4 regions of the Cytobacillus dafuensis genome follow, and region 3 is predicted to be linked to each of the others. Evidence: riboswitches for the same ligand, from Rfam matches in the RefSeq annotation. Region 3 holds a riboswitch; each other region holds the start of a gene.
The links. A riboswitch is a leader RNA that binds a small molecule or an ion and turns the genes downstream of it on or off. The one in region 3 is predicted to bind cyclic di-GMP.

Region 1: linked by a shared signal. The riboswitch ahead of FSZ17_RS13435 (sensor domain-containing diguanylate cyclase) and the one ahead of FSZ17_RS23300 (OmpL47-type beta-barrel domain-containing protein) in region 3 are both predicted to bind cyclic di-GMP.
Region 2: linked by a shared signal. The riboswitch ahead of FSZ17_RS22605 (helix-turn-helix domain-containing protein) and the one ahead of FSZ17_RS23300 (OmpL47-type beta-barrel domain-containing protein) in region 3 are both predicted to bind cyclic di-GMP.
Region 4: linked by a shared signal. The riboswitch ahead of FSZ17_RS04435 (methyl-accepting chemotaxis protein) and the one ahead of FSZ17_RS23300 (OmpL47-type beta-barrel domain-containing protein) in region 3 are both predicted to bind cyclic di-GMP.

The regions. Positions count from the first base shown of each region.
Region 1 is NZ_CP042593.1:2,836,314-2,840,534, forward strand. Features, by position in the region: gene FSZ17_RS13430 (hypothetical protein) at 266-475, shown strand; gene FSZ17_RS13435 (sensor domain-containing diguanylate cyclase) at 534-1,718, opposite strand; cyclic di-GMP riboswitch class I at 1,848-1,932, opposite strand; gene FSZ17_RS13440 (HD-GYP domain-containing protein) at 2,184-3,167, opposite strand; gene FSZ17_RS13445 (DmpA family aminopeptidase) at 3,311-4,221, opposite strand, start outside.
Region 2 is NZ_CP042593.1:4,771,194-4,775,414, reverse strand. Features, by position in the region: gene FSZ17_RS22615 (MFS transporter) at 1-744, opposite strand, end outside; gene FSZ17_RS22610 (MarR family winged helix-turn-helix transcriptional regulator) at 757-1,176, opposite strand; cyclic di-GMP riboswitch class I at 1,387-1,490, shown strand; gene FSZ17_RS22605 (helix-turn-helix domain-containing protein) at 1,589-2,155, shown strand; gene FSZ17_RS22600 (EAL domain-containing protein) at 2,403-3,167, shown strand; gene FSZ17_RS22595 (methyl-accepting chemotaxis protein) at 3,545-4,221, shown strand, end outside.
Region 3 is NZ_CP042593.1:1,241,869-1,246,089, forward strand. Features, by position in the region: gene FSZ17_RS06045 (WD40/YVTN/BNR-like repeat-containing protein) at 1-1,423, shown strand, start outside; cyclic di-GMP riboswitch class I at 1,990-2,081, shown strand; gene FSZ17_RS23300 (OmpL47-type beta-barrel domain-containing protein) at 2,165-4,221, shown strand, end outside.
Region 4 is NZ_CP042593.1:886,049-890,269, reverse strand. Features, by position in the region: gene FSZ17_RS04440 (DUF4181 domain-containing protein) at 1-303, opposite strand, end outside; gene FSZ17_RS04435 (methyl-accepting chemotaxis protein) at 685-2,370, opposite strand; cyclic di-GMP riboswitch class I at 2,600-2,694, opposite strand; gene FSZ17_RS04430 (GNAT family N-acetyltransferase) at 3,045-3,485, shown strand; gene FSZ17_RS04425 (DUF6886 family protein) at 3,574-4,086, opposite strand; gene FSZ17_RS04420 (VOC family protein) at 4,127-4,221, opposite strand, start outside.

The DNA.
Region 1 (4,221 bases), 1.6 Mb from region 3:
CCTTCTATCACTCCGTTAGGAATAATTAACCTATCTTAATCTAAAATTATCCTGATTCTTCCTACATTATACAACTACTCATAAGAGATTTCTGTTTTCCTGTCTCACAACTAATTATTAATAGCGTAGAAGTTAATCGTGTTCATATAGAAGTGGGGCAAAAGCAATCAAGTTTTGACTAGCAAACTCGAGTTTTTTTTCTATCCCATGAATAAAATTCTTTCATTTTACAGAAAATAAGAAAAAAAATTTGGAGGTGAATCATATGGGGCTAGTAAAAGCTTTTAACGAATGGAGAGCAGCTAGATATGAAAACCATGTCTCTCAAATGAAAGAAGTAGATAAGTGTCCGGAATGCTATGGAAGAGGCTTCATGTCATATCCTGTAAATGAATTCGCCTTTTATGGAAATTCTTTTGATTGTCCAGGGTGCAATGGAAGCGGCCATTTTTCTGATTGGGAGGATCTTAACTAAGTCCTTAACTTTCCAATAAGTCAAGCGAAAAAACATGCGTCTTCTCGCTTGGCTGACACTATTTATTCACAATCACAATTTGATTACCACCTTGTTGCTTTGCTTTGTATAACACTTGATCAACGGACTTCTTCAATTCATCAACAGTCCTGCCATGTTCTGGATACATTGCAACGCCAACACTGACTGAAATAAGAATTTCATTATTAGATATTTTGATGGGGTGTTCTCTATAAAATTCTAAGAGTTTATTATAAATTGCCTCAACATCCGATGGAGATTGGATGATCAGCATAAATTCGTCTCCTGCATATCGATAGCCAACAATATGATCATGACAAACACTTTTTATCCCATTTGCTAATTTTTTTAAATACAAATCACCTGTATCATGCCCGAAGTTGTCATTAATCCTCTTCAAATGATCAGAATCAATCATCATAAGAGTCATTTTTTCATGACCTTTTTCATTCATAAGCTTTGTTAAATCTTCATGAAAAGCACGGTGATTTTTCAATCCTGTTAATTCGTCTGTCCTTGACATTAAAAAAATCTTTTTATATAGCCTAGCTGTTCCAATTGAATTGATTACTTGAGATCCAATTATTTGCAAAAGCTCCTCATGTTCTTTACGATAGGCAAAATCTGATAAGCTTTGAGATGATATAACTCCTCTTACACGATCATCTATGATTACTGGTACAAAAATACATGACCTTGATTCCTTCTCTCCAAATTTTGCTTTCGATTCATAGGCTTGCGCTTCTTTTTTCAAATGAATGATTTCTCTTGTTTCAATAACCTTTGAAGTATAAGTATCACCCATGTCTACTGTTCTATTTGGATAGATCTTTCCATTTTCCAGCATAATCAGAAATTGAATTTGCTGCTTTTCTTCATTATATAAAGCCATGTAAAAGGCATCTGTAGACATTACTTGAGAAACCATTTCGTATGCCTTTTTAAGTAGGATCTCCTCATTCAGCGTCTTGCTGCAAACCTGGGCAAATTCATGAAGAATTTTATAATGCTGATTTAGCCATCTCATGTTTTCTATTTGGTCATTAATAACTTGAAGTTCTAAGAGTACTGAATCTATGACCTCTCTATCCTCTGGATATTCAATATTCTTTTCGATCTCCAAATAATTTTCATTAGAAATGATATCTTTCTCTGTACCGATTTTTTTTAATAATTGGTCAAAGATTCTTAATATATAGCGAATACCTTCCATATTTGCCATTTTAAACACTTCCAAAAATAGATTTTAAATAGGCTATTAATTATCCTGTTCGACGGAAATGGAATAAATTCATTCTTACACAAAAAAAAGATTAATCTGTACCGATTAATCAATGACATGGTTAATGATTTCGGTAACTGGCTGGCATAGTCAATCGACTTTAGCCCCTTTAGCTTTGCGTCTTCATTTTTCAATGAATTTGCCTTTTCTAATAGATATTATTAAGTTTTTCTGAATTATCCCATAACTTATACTTTAATCATATAGTTCTTTTTTACCATAGTCAATTCATTTTCAAAAAAAAGGATTTTATAGGAAATTAAACCGTGATATAAGAAAATCTATGATAAATCATGTAATTAAAATGGCTGCCTAAGCAGATAGGCAGCCATTTAATCAAGGTTCGATTATGTTAATTATGTGTAAGCAACTTGAGATATAATTCTCAAATCCCTGAATCTTTTCCTATCCTTTTTGAAGAACTTCCTTTATTAATAAAGTGGGGTTGGATACTAATGAAACTTCTTCCCCAGATTCGATAAAACGAATGTATGGTCTTTGCATACTCCCTTTTATCTTTGTGATGATCGCTTCTCTTCCATTATTCATTATCACCCTTGTGCCCGGGATATAGGAAGGAACCACTTCCACAAATAGTTGAACAAGCTCCATACTAAAATCAGTACCTGCTTTCGTCATAATATATTCCATCACTTCATGAGGCGGCATCTCTTGACTTGATAAGAGATTATCATACATATTAGCAATTGAACAAATTTGGGCAAATTCATGAATTTGATCTTCTGCTATACCGCGTGGGAAGCCCGTTCCATCTACCTTTTCATGATGCTGATAGGCCATATGAGCAGAAAGTAAGCTTATTTCTCTTATATTTCGTAAGAAGTTAAATCCAACTAATGGATGCCCAGCATCACTAACCTTAATAGCATTCCCTATATCATGAAGCAATGCTCCCATCCCTACATCTTTTAATTGATTAGGGGGAATCTGCTTTTTGTTCGCAAGGTGTAAAGATAAAAGCGCAACATTTACCGCATGAGCATATTCTCTTAAATCCTCGGCAAGTGAGGTTGTCGGGAATAAAATGATTGCTTTTCGCTTTGAAACCTCTTCCACTAGATTCGAAACAAGCTTTTGCAATGTAATTATGGGTAGATTGCCTTTTTGCGCAACATCCTGAAAAGCTTTTTGAATAATTTCAATAGCCGCAATCCAGGTCGTTGCATCAACAATTTCATCCATGGATATTCCTTCAGATAGAGCATCCTCAACTAACAAATAGCGTACACCTATTGATTCAAGCCGTTCTAAATATACAGGGTGAATCGTTCTCCCAGCAGCAAGCAGCACTCTCCTTTGCCTATCAAAAACAGGACGGGCAAGCTGCATAAAAATTGGATTGTAATCGTCTATGTTTATTAGTCTCATGTTGCGTTCCTACTTTCATTCATAACATATGTACAATTATTCATTTTCTTCTATGCAAAGCAGAAAAAATTATAACATATTATGTAATACGAGAAAATAGGACATCCGGCTCGTCTTACAGATTAATGAAAAGATGGAAACTTTCATTCAGGAAACAATGCTTCGACAATGTTCCCTTTTCTCCCACTTGTTGTTTCTGCTTGGGATAGCGAATTAAAAATAGCCTCTTCTGTTGATTCAGCTGCAGCGGCAAATAGTTGATTCATCATTGGGTGATCATCTCTTATATGCTGAGAGGCTTCAAAAACTTGTTCATTTTGATGAAAAACTTTTTGAGCTGTAGAAAATGCGATTACGATATCTCCACTGCCATGGCTAAAATGGCTGCCGGATCGGCCTAATCCAATGCCACAGCGCTTGGCGACTCTTAGCATCTGCCTATCACTGAGAGGAACATCTGTGGCAAGAACTATGATGATAGAGCCATCAGTCGTTTTGGATACCGCAGTTTCTTGAGTTCCAAGTCCTGAAAACCGATGGGACGGAAACTCTTCTTTTGATCCAAAATTGCTTAAAACCATACATCCTACTGTGTATTCCTTCCCTTCAATTCCATCAATAATAATTCGAGAGGAACTCCCAATTCCACCTTTATATCCAAAGCAGACCATTCCTTTACCTGCTCCAACAGCCCCTTCTGAAGATACGTTTATAGATGCTTTAGAAATTGCTTCCTTCGCATGATTTGGCTTTACAGGAAAATGCCGAATCGAATTCAAATGGCTATCATTGCATTCTCCAACTACAATATTAATTGTTCCAGTCGTTTCTCCGATCTCCGGAGTGATATCAAGCATATACTCTAATGTCCCTTGAGTAACGGCTGGAACACCAAAAGTATTCGTAAGCATGATAGGAGACTCGATCACACCTAATTCATTTACCTGTACTAATCCCGTTGTTTTTCCAAATCCGTTCAATACATAGCTAGCTGCAACCACTTTTTCTCTAAACAAGTTCCCTCCGTGGGGAAGGATAGCTGTTACTCCAGTAC
Region 2 (4,221 bases), 1.4 Mb from region 3:
GCTTGCTGTATTTACCAGATTGATTTCCATTGCATAAAAATTAATAAATGAAAGGACGCTGGAGTAACAGAAGGCGATAACGAGCGTAATGATTGCGATGGGCAGTGCCTTTGGCTCAATAAAAGTGGAAAGCTTGAAACCCTTTATTTCATCTGTAGAGACGGATCTATCCAATTTAGGAACATTCAAGAAAAGTGAGATAATAAAACAAATGACTCCTAACGCCACGCAGAAACTAAAAATCATTTTGAAGGTTGTGTGCTGGCTCATATAAAGCCCGATGAATGGTCCGATTGCTGTGGCCAGTGATGCACTCATGCTGTAATAGCCGATACCCTCGCCTTTACGTGTGGCAGGGATAATCTGAGCTACAATCGTTCCTGTCGCTGTACTAGCCATGCCAAGAGCAATTCCATGTATAAAACGATTGAAAAGTAAAAAGCTGATCCCAAAATTAGCAAAATATAATAGCGTCGTCGCAATAAAAAAGAGCAGCCCAATAAATAAGGTTCTCTTTCTGCCGATCGAATCAATCATCCGGCCAATCACAAGCCGTCCAATTAATGTACCGATAATAAATATCCCTGTAACAAGCCCAGCTTCGCTTGTAGATGCATCAAATTCATTAACTGCATAAACAGCAATAGTCACCATTAATAAATAAAAAATTAAGGTTAAAAAGAAGTTGACGGAGGAAACAACAATAAAATCCTTCGTCCATAGTTTCGGTCTTGAGTGTGTCAAAGTTATTTCCCCTTACTCTATAATATTTTTTCGGATATCCTTCATGATACGGATTGCTTCAAACTGCTCTTTCTCTGTAATTCCTTTAAGAATGCTCTGTTCAAATTGATCAATCGTTACACGGACATCCTCATAAACTTCTCTCCCTAGGTCTGTAAGCTGCATTCTCTTTTCACGTTTGTCTTTGCCGGGGACTTGTTCAACATATCCCAGTTCCTCCAAGCGATTCATCGTTCTCGTTATGGTTGGTTTCTCTACGTACTGAAAATCGGAAAGCTCGACAAGCGTAGCAGAACCGTGATTGGCTAAGTAAAAAAGAATTGACCATTGAGCTCTGTATAACTGATGCTTGGCAAGTTGAATATTAAGTTTATTTTCAAAAGGCCGGTATAATAGCATAAACTGGTGAAAAAATTCCCTATACACTTTCATGGGAAATCCCCCTTTTTAAATAAAATAGTTATCGATGGTAATAGTTAGCTTCGATAACTATAATAATATAATAGAATGACAAAAATATAAATAGGCATAAAGACTTACGATTAACCAGTCTTATGTTAAACATATGTTGAATTTTAGATAATTTTGTTGAATTATGGAGGAGTATAGTTTATTATGAATACGTTATTAATGAAAAAGTCCTATATGTAAAGGCAAACTATTCGAAAGAATAGGACGCAAAGCCAAGGGTCTAAGGGTTTATAGTGAGTATAATTTCCTATAAACTACGACAGCCGGTTGCCCAATTTTTGGATTGGTTTATAAAAACCTTAGGCTATTCTATGTTTTCAGAGAATAGTCTTTTTTCTGTTTTTTTTAAACATAAAAGGAGGACTAGCTAGAATTGAGTAAGGTTTGGAATTTAGAAGAAATTGAGTATTTAAAAGAACAAATTGGTGTCAATAAAATCACGACAATCGCAAAAACAATGGAGCGCTCTTATCACTCTGTGATCGTAAAAATGAATCGATTAGGAATATCGAATACAAAGCTGCACACAGGATTGATTACAATTGGAGAACTCGCCAAGCTGGTAAAGGTAGATAGAAATACAGTTAAATGGTGGGTTGATAAGCATGGGCTGCCCTGTACGAAGAAGGTAACAAGAAAGTCAAAAGGTTTTTATTTCATAGATCCATCTGACTTTTGGAAATGGGCAGAAGAAAATAAAAATAGAGTTCAATTTTCGAATATTGATTCAAAGGTTTTATTACCTGAGCCTGATTGGGTTCAGGAGGAGAGACTAAAGGAAAATGATGTTGTCAAAAAGAAAGCCTACAAGGCATGGACAACAAAAGAAGATCAATTCCTACTACAACTGCGAAGTAAAGGCCTAACTTTTACAGAAATCGGTGTAAAAATGAACAGAAGTTCTATTAGTGTGGCACGCAGAATGAAAAGGATTTTATAAAGTGAAACTTCCATCAGTGGGGGGTTTTTCCATCCCTACTAATGGTTAGTTGAACCAATCACGCTCAAAACGCCACGTCCTGTGGCTTTCGCCTGACTAGGACATCGTGTCCGTCGTCGGGCTTTTACGAGCAGTTGTCCCCCACCTATCTTCGTCGCTTCTCTCTCAATCTTGAGGTGGGGGTCTTACTGCCCGTTAATACGGGATAAATTTGCTAGCTTTTTAATCTGCAGAGTAAAAAGAGATAATGAAGGAAGAAGGGTGCAAAATAGAGCCAAATATACCGTCACTGATCAGGGATAATTCCCTGTTCAGTGAATATCAACCACTTACTAATTCTAGTAATGATTCAGTTTTTGCCTATGAAGCCTTAATGAGAACGACACCACGAATAAATCCACTTATTGTTTTTCAACAAGCACAAATTGACGGATTGTTATATGAGCTAGATATAGCTTGTATTTCTAATGCTATCAAAGAATTCCCTAAAGAATATTTTGGACATTATTCATTATTTATAAATATTTTGCCGACCACGATTTTACATAATGAATTTAAAAGCTTTATCCATAACCTCCTAATACATTATCCGATGATCGAGGGGCAAATTGTTTTTGAAATTAATGAAAATGTTGTCATGGAAAGCATATGGGAGCAAAGGGAATTTCTAAATCGTTTAACTTTCATAAAATCATTAGGTTTTCATATCGCTTTTGATGATTTACCTGTTTCAAAGGCTTCCTTTCATATCATTGAAAACCTTTCCCCTGATTTTGTTAAGCTGGATCACACAAAGTCAAAAGGGTTATCAAGCTCAAAGGAAAAACAAGATTTAATTTCTCTATTTTTAGAATACACGGATAAAAAAGTGAAATTAGTGTTGGAAGGCATTGAAACAGAGGAGGATCTATTGACCGCCAAACGATTAGGAGTCCCATTACTTCAAGGCTTTTATATATCAATGCCGAAGCGATTGCAGATGTTTGACAGAGTACTAGAGATAGAGGTTTAAACTTAATAGCTAAAAAATGTTATTTAGGTTTTCATTCTTGATTTTACTTGTTAAGGGGTTGCTGCACTCTTCGAAATATGTCGATATTATGGTTTAAAAGGAGAAGTAGAATGATCCGCTAGTGGTGATTTTGCTTCTTTTTTGCTTTTATTGCCACTTTTATATAGATAAAAGAGTATCAAAAATCATAGTCACAAAGAAGTATTTATTGTAGAATTTTGTAATAATTTCACTAAATGGTCCAATAATGCAAAATTAGTTAATAAATAGGGAAATTAGTGAATGGTTATGAAAGAAAGGTGGGAGTTAAGAAGACTCTTGTAGTGAAAGATAGTATGTAATATTATTTCCAAAACTATGAAAAATAGGTGATTACTTTGAAGATCAAATTAAAATTAGGGATGAAGATTAATTTAATAGTTTTGTTTGTTATTCTCTCTTTATCAGCGATTATAGTAGTTGTCGTAAATAAGGAAATTGAGAATGGAATAGAAGAATTAGCTGTTGAAAAGGCAAAAGGTGATGTAGCTCTTGCCTATAGATACATAGATGAAAAATATCCTGGGGAATGGTCCATTAAAGGTAACCAGCTTTATAAAGGAACTGCTCTCATGAATGGAAATGAAGAAATTGTAGATGAAATTGCTAAGGATACAGGGGATACTGTTACGATATTTCAAGGGGATACACGTGTATCGACAAATGTGATAAAAGACGGAAATCGAGCCGTTGGAACACAAGTTTCCCAGGAAGTGTCAGATGTTGTTCTTAAAAAAGGTGAATACTATTATGGTGAAGCAAATGCTGCAGGAAATATATATCAAACAGCCTATATGCCTATTAAAAATGGGAATGATGAAATTATCGGTATCTTTTATGTTGGTGCTTCTCAGAGCATTATCGAAAGGATTATATCCGATGTTTTAATGGAGGTTTTAACCATCCTAGGTATCGTGATTATCTTGTCGAGCCTTGTTATTTATTGGTTTTCAAGAAGAATAGTAAAGAGATTAAATAATATATCATCCGCTCTTGAATTAGCGGGAGATGGGGA
Region 3 (4,221 bases):
ATTATTAACAAATCCAATATTAATTATTGGATACTGGATTTTTTGCTTTGAGTTAGCTTCATTATGTATGTATGGAAGAATTAATAATAATATTTATTTTTTATTATTATGTATCGTACTTTTAATATCTATCATTGTATTTACTACAATTAGAATTATAAAAGATAGAGAATATGACTCTAAAAAATCAAATACATGGCAATATATTTCTATAATAATTATGGTGGCAATAACATTATTTTATGGAGTAGAGATTTATAAAAGTGCAACAAATTATGGTGGCAAACTTGCGTGGACTATAGAAAGAATAAAAAATGAAAGATCAGTTAAATTTGAACATAATAATATATATGAATATGGAGTAGAAGGTATATTTGAAGATATAAATAAGGAATATACTTTGCCAAAGAAATTATATATGGCAAGTGATTTTAAGCTTACATTTAATTCAGATGGAACAATCACATCTTTTGATACATTTGTTTATGGGAAAAATGAGGATGGGAAAGAGGAAACTTACTTAATATCTTATGATGTAAATAAATCACAGGATATTACTGTATGGCTAAATGGATATGCAGGTGCCGATTATGATGAGGATAAACTATTAGAACCTCTAATTAAAACGGTTAACGCTATTCCAGTTCAGCAAACCGTTAGTAAGTGGAAGGAAAGTAAATATGGATTAGTTTATTATGGAAAACGAAATTGGGGATATAACACAGAGGGAATTATTAATATTAATGAGGAAGGTAAGGAGCATCATCTTGAAGAAGAAAGTTCTGAAATAATTGGGTATACGGTATCTATATTTGTCCCTGGAAAAGAGAAAGAGATCATACCAGCTAGATATCACTTAATAGGTGACCCAAGTTGGAGTAAACCAAAGACTACGCCAAATCAAGATAGTTCTAAAGAGAAGCAACAAGAGTTAACGAATAACAATGAACAGTTTTTCTTATCAAAAGAAGTTGGTTATAGACTAAATTTTGTAGACAAAGCATTAGGAAGTAGTTTTTATTCACTAAGCATGACTGTTGATGGGGGTGAAAATTGGGAAGTTATAAATGAGGATCCATTCAATGGAACAATTGGTGGGCCATCAGGAATAACTTTTATTAATAATCAACTTGGATTTTTAGGAGCAACCAGACCTTCTGGTACTGAGGGCGAGTTATATCGTACAGATGATGGGGGAATATCATTTACAAAGGTAAATTATACACCCCGTGAAGTAAAATTAGATAGTGGACAGTCTATAAGTCCTTTCGATTCTCCAGGTATGCCTTATGAGAAAGATGGAGTTTTTAATATGTTAGTCGGGCAAGGAGCAGACGGAGATTACAATGGTAATAGTAGTGCACTTTATCGATCAAAAGATAATGGAGAAACATGGGAATATTTAAAAGAAGTTAAAAAGTAGTTAGTATTAAATAAATAATTATATATTGAAAAACCTCCGTTGCAGGTTTAACGGTGAACCGCATCATAAGTACGTGAGGTTTTCTAATATGACCACATAATAATTAGAGCGAGAATTTAGCTGAGATGAGAAGTAAGGGATAACTTCTCTTTTTTGTTTGCATTTGAGCTTTGTATCTCTACCTAATTTAATTTTAAATCGTATCAGGTAGATCGCCTGAGGACGTAAACAAATTTATCGCAGATTAACTGGCAGTAAGACCCCCACTTCAAGGTTACGAGAGAATCAAAGAAACCTAAGTGGGGGATGAAAGCCGACTAAGAATGCCGAGTCCTGTGGCAACGTCGGCACTAGCACGTCCTGTGCGTCGAAAAACCCCCACTGATGGAAGTTTCACTTTATTCAATGAAAATATTTTTTTCGGATTTCTATCTTCTAGCTAGTCTTAACATTAAATTATTTTTAATTACAGCCGATATTTTATATAGATTGTATTTATAATGAGGTGATGTTAAATAGGCTATGGAATGGTAAATAGGTTGGAATTGCAAATAATTATAGGCGAAAAGTGAAAAAGGCAAATCATAGGAAACTATGGGACGCAAAGCCATGGGCCTGAACTACATTAATTAAATGTAGATGGCAGCCGGTTACCACAAGAAGTCATAGCAAATGTTTCTATGAACCTTCTTTGGGTTCTTTTTTATTTGCTTTTTTTTACACGAAAGGTAGGTATATTGTATGATTAAAAAATTATTTAGTATTAAGACTTTTTTAGTAGTAATGATACTTATGTATCAATTTAATTTTCTATTTGGAGAATTAAAGGTATCCGCAAACACTAATATTTTACCTCCTAGTAACCTAACTTTCCAATCGATAACACCAGATGATGGAAAACTGACATGGAGTGCAGTATACGGAGCAACTGGATATAATGTTTATGAAATTAAAGATGGACAACTTATTCTGTTAGGAAAAACTAACACAATAAGTTACAGCTTAAACGATCTTCCAGAAGGATCATACAGATATGTTGTTTCAACTTTAACTAGTGAAGGAGAATCTGGTCCTTCTGCTCCGGTAAATGCAGAAATTGTTTACCCTAATATGCTGGCGCCGGCCACATTAAGCTCAGTTATCCGAAATGGTAACGATATCGTTCTTAGTTGGGGCTCATCTCAATATGCTCAAAAGTATAATATTTATCAAATTTCAGAATCAGGGGAAAGAACACTTTTAACATCAACTACAGCAACAACTTATACTATCGCAAAAGCAGAAGAAGGTCTACATACTTACTCCGTCTCTGCTTATAATGCTCTTTACGGAGAATCTCCTGATGCTGAACCTATCAAGGTAGAAGTGGGCTATCCAGAGATGAAGCAGCCTTCAAATCTTTCCTTTACAATTACAAATGGCACAGATGTGAATATAAAATGGCAAGGTGCAGATTATGCAACTAGCTATAAGATTTATCAAGATATTGATGGAAAGCTTGAATTACAAAAAACTGTGACTGGGACAAGTGTGACATTCAGTAATCAACCGGCAGGAGACTATACGTATAAGGTTTATTCTTATAGTGATCGTTTTGGAGAGTCTACAGAAGGCAGCCAAATTTCCTTAACGGTAGGTTCAATTGTTATGACAGCACCAAACAACGTAACTTATAAAATTCAAAATACAAATGATGTAGTGTTGACTTGGGGGACTGTTCCATATGCGGATAGTTATAAAGTTTATGAATTAAATAATGGAGAAAAAACTTTAAAAAGTACAGTGAAAGGAACAACAATTACATATTCAACTCTTAAAGGCGGTGAACATGAATATATCGTTCATTCCTATAGTGATCGCTTTGGAGAGTCTGAAGCAGGAACTAAAGTTTCCTTCAGTATTGATACTGTCGAGGTTTATCCTCCTAAAGAGCTTTCTTATAAAATTCAAAATGGTAATGATATTGTCTTAAGTTGGAGTAGTGCAGAGAATGCTACTAATTATAAAGTCTATCAAATCATTGATGGACAAAAAATCTTGAAAAATACTGTGACAGGAACATCTATAACTTTTACGAATATGTCATCAGGAAGTTATCAATTTGAAGTTCGTACGAATAGTACTCGTTTTGGAGAATCAGAAGATGGAGCTCAAGTTTCTTTTACTCTTGATCAAATCAATATGAGTGCACCGAAAAATGTGAAATACGAGATTAAGAATGGAAATGATATTACCCTTAGCTGGGATGCTGCGGAGAATGCAACACACTATAGAATCTATCAAGTAATTGATGGCAAAAAAGTGTTAAAAACAACAGTATCTAATCTTACTGTTCCATTTAGTAATTTGCCAGAAGGGGATATTGCTTACGAAATTTATTCTTATAATAGTCGTTTTGGAGAATCAAATGAGGGAACAAGTATTAAGATTTCGGTCGTTTATCCGAAAATGCTTCCTCCAGAAAATGTTAATCAAACTACTATAAATGCAACGTCTTTCACTTTAAAATGGGATTCTGCTGAATATGCAACAAATTACAAGGTATACCAGATTGTAGATGGACAAAAAATCTTGAAAAATAATGTAACCGGTACAAGTATTTCTTATAGCAATATGCAGACAGGTTCTTATAAATATGAAGTTTACTCCTATTCTACTCGTTTTGGAGAGTCAGAGGAAGGTACTTCTATAGACATCGTTGTAAATGGTCAGGATTTACCAGCACCTGAAAATGTATCTTATAGTATTTCCAATGGGAATGATCTTACATTGAAATGGAATGCTGTTCAATATGCAAC
Region 4 (4,221 bases), 360 kb from region 3:
GTTTATTAGTAGTTCCTCAATCCCTTGATTTACATTCTGGAGGAAAAACATCCCAAACATTGGGCTTGTTCTGATAACGGGTGAATAAGTATGAAAAGTCGAACCACTATTTAGGTTCAAAAAAATAATAATGAATAAAATAAGAATTAAAAAATCAATAATTTTTGCATAGGTCTTTCTATTCACAGAGAATAACCATTCATATTTGCTTTTGATACCAAGATGTCTTTTCAAATACACTTGATCTACAAGTATATAAATTGTAAAGACAATCACGATGCCTACAACTGAAAATGTATTCACTCTAATCCCCCCTTACCTCAATAAATATACCATAATTAACCAATTTATAATAATAACAAAAAGAAAAGCCCTACAGAGATTTTTCTCTCCACAGAACTTTTCATTAATGACAAAATGTTAACTATTCTTTCTATATTTTCCGGGTGTGTACGCGCTTTCCGTGATCAGACTCAATTTAACGGTAAACTTAATAAAGTGAAACTTCCATCAGTGGGGGTTTTTCTTCATCCCCCACTGATGGTTAGTTGAACCAATCGGGCATTTACGGGCAGTTGATCCCCCACTTACTCTTCTTTGCATACGCGAATCCTTGAAGTGGGGGTCTTACTGCCCGTTAATCTGCGATAAATTCGTATCATTTATTTCACATGAAATATGATTCTAAATTTTAAATCTATTAATTGCTGTTTGTAGATTTAAAGCCATATTACTTAAAGCTGCCGCTGAAGATGATATTTCTTCCATTGAGGCATTTTGTTCTTCTGCTGATGCGGCTACGTTTTGTGTATTTCCTGCAGATTTTTCAGCAATAATGGCTACACCTTCCACCATTTCTACCACATTCTGAGAGCTTGAATTTACCTGTTCTACAATTGCTGACACTTCTTGAGTTTCGTCAGTTATCTGTTCAATGGACTTTACAATATCACTGAATGCATTTCCAGATTGATAAACTAATTTAATGCCCGCATCTACTACAGTTGCTCCATGATTCATAGATTGCACAGCTTTATCTGCTTCTATTTGGATCTCTTGAATAAGTTCGCGTATTTGACTTGCTGCCTCACCAGACTGTTCCGCTAACTTCCTTACTTCATCAGCGACTACTGAAAACCCTTTTCCATGTTCTCCTGCCCTTGCAGCTTCGATTGCAGCATTTAAAGCTAAAAGGTTTGTCTGATCTGCAATTTGGGTAATCAACTCAACGATTTGGCCAATTTCAACTGATTTATCACCAAGGATATTTACTACTTCTTCAGTTTCATTAACAGTTTTTTGAACAAGATTTATTTGTTCAACTGTTTGAGTAACCACTTCATTTCCGGCGACTGCCTTATCATTCGCTGTAGCCGTTAAATCTACAACGGATCGAATGGAAGCTGCAGCCTGATTCATTCCCCTTGAGATTTCTACGACTGATTGATTAACATCTGTAGCATGCGATAGTTGTTTTTCTGACCCTAATGCCACTTCTTGAATTGCGATTGTAATTTGTTCTGTTGTACCACTCGTCTGTTCAGCATTGGCAGTCAGCTCTTCCGAAGTTGCAGTTACTTGTTCAGCATCCAGGCTCACTTCACGAACCAAGAGGCGAAGATTCTCCTTCATTTGGTTAAATGATCTAGCCAGATTTCTAAATTCGTCCCGATTCTTTACATGAACATCCTCTTGAGTAAGATCACATTCCGCGATGGCAGATGCCGCTTTTTCTATTGATAAAATAGGTTTAGTAAGCATTCGAGTAATAACCACGCCAATAATAACCGCTAATACAATAGCAATTATACTTAGGATAAGAACAGTTGATGCAACATTATTAGACAATTCAGAACTAGCGATACTTCCTTCATCCATAAGTTTTTTTTGCTCTTTTGCGAGTCCATCTGCTATATCACGAATTTCTCTCGATAATGGAATAACTTCTTCAATTGCATATATATTTGCTTTTTCCGGATCTTTCTCCATCAAATTTATGACTTCATTTGACATCTGCATAAAGTCATTATTCATTGATTCAAGCTGTTTTAATTTATCTTTATGATCTTGTTGATAAGCTATATCACTTGTAGCTTTTATGCTCTCATTTAGATTATCGATAGATTGTATCAATAAATCCGATGCATCCTTTTCTCTTATTAATACTCCTCTCAAATTACCGCCTTCTCTAGATGCACTGATTTGCATATTCATTGAATTAATTAATATATCTGCCCGCCGATCAACCAAATCTGAGTAAGATTCGTCTACTTTCTTAATGTTGACATATGATATTGAACTAATAATGCCAAGTAAAATGACAACACTCAAAAATCCCGCTAACAACTTTTTCCCAATTGTAAATGTCATATAATATCATCTCTTCTTCAATTATTATTTTGCTTTTTTAATTTTATCTATCTTCAATAGTATGAATCACTTTCCACAATATCTTGCCCCAACAGTACTCTTCGAAAATATAAATTTAGTTCAACTCATTCACTCGCTGTTTATTTCCTTATCATAAACCACCGACTATTTTTTATTTTCACAAAAAAAAACAGCTGTCCATTAAAAATAGAGCAGCAATCACTTTAATATAGGCAACCTGGAGATCATAGTTCAATAGCTAATATAAACGACAGAACCATTATTTTGCTTCCTTATCTTTCAATAAGTCTGCCTACACCAGACTTTGTACCTATGTAAAATCACTCATTACTTTTTCACTTTAACAGTCTAATTAACAAAAATGGAATAGTCAATGAAAGTTAAACATTATTTTACAATAATATACATACTTCGACATTTTTCTGTCATATCTTCTGGATAAAACCTATACAGGCTTTAGTTTAAACATCACTTATTTCGCTCTTTATGCACCCAAGAAGCTACTACAGCGATACTCCAATATCCTTTTTTACTATACATTGATAAATATTCATCAAAAAAAGCATTGAAATTAATGCAGGATTTCTAGAACAGTAAGCGAATTACCAATTCATAATTCTCATTTATTTTTATGAAAGGATTGGAGGAATAACATGATTGATGTTCTAAAAATCAAGCCAGAAATGACCTACAGTCTTAGACATAGTGTTTTACGTCCTCACCAGACAGTTGAGGACTGCAAATATGATACAGATCATGAAGCTGGTGCATTTCATGTTGGAGCATTTTATCAAGGAGAGCTAATTAGTATTGCTTCCTTTTGCGTTGAAAAGAATCCTGATTTTAAAATTGAAAAGCAATATCGTTTAAGAGGAATGGCAACTCTTGAAGAGTTTAGAAAGTTAGGAGCTGGTAGATCACTTGTTACCTTCTCCGAAAGTTTGATAAAAGAGCAGGGGTTTGACCTACTATGGTGTAAAGCAAGAACCACAGTACAAGAATACTATAATAAATTAGGCTTTAAAGTACATGGTGAAATATTTGATTATCCTCCTATTGGTCCACATATTGTGATGTATAAAAAATTAACATAAAAAAACAAAAGGTCAATCTCCTACATAGATTGACCTTTTCGATAACATATCCGATTTTTTCTCTATCATACTCTTAAATATCAAACCCTCATGATTTTGATACACTTATCGCGTTGCCAAATCTAATAATAGAAAATCCTAAGGTTGAAGAAATAACCATATCTCGAATCGGAGAGAGATCCGGAGTAAATCTTAATTCTATGCTTTCACTCAAGAGCTTTTCTAATAACTCTCCAACAGGCTCAACCTTAATCGGAGAAACTTCTTGATCGGATACATAATATCCAGCGTTCTCATCGAACATTTCAAATGAGTCTGCACAAAATGTATAGACATATAGTTTTGTTTGACGAATCCGCTCTAGCCAACGGCTTTCAACCGTGATAATCTGGTCTGCACTTGACCCGAAAAAGAATTGATTTTTATCATTTTCGTTCGTATAATCTGCCTTCCAATAAATAACTCTTGGACAATCTCGCGGAAAATAGTAATGAATGGAATGCTCTTGATCAATCGCCCAAACAACTGGTTTCGCAGATGTTTTGGATGGTCTTGGAGAAAAGGTTTTTATATGCGGGTTTTCGCTAAAATGGTATAACAATAGAAATCCTCCAATCTTTTAAATACTTACTGACTGGCATTTAATTTGAGATAAAGAATTTCTCTTTAAAAATCGGACTTAATTCGCTCCAAACATCAAATTTATTTCCGTCGAGATCAGAAAAAACAAAGTTCC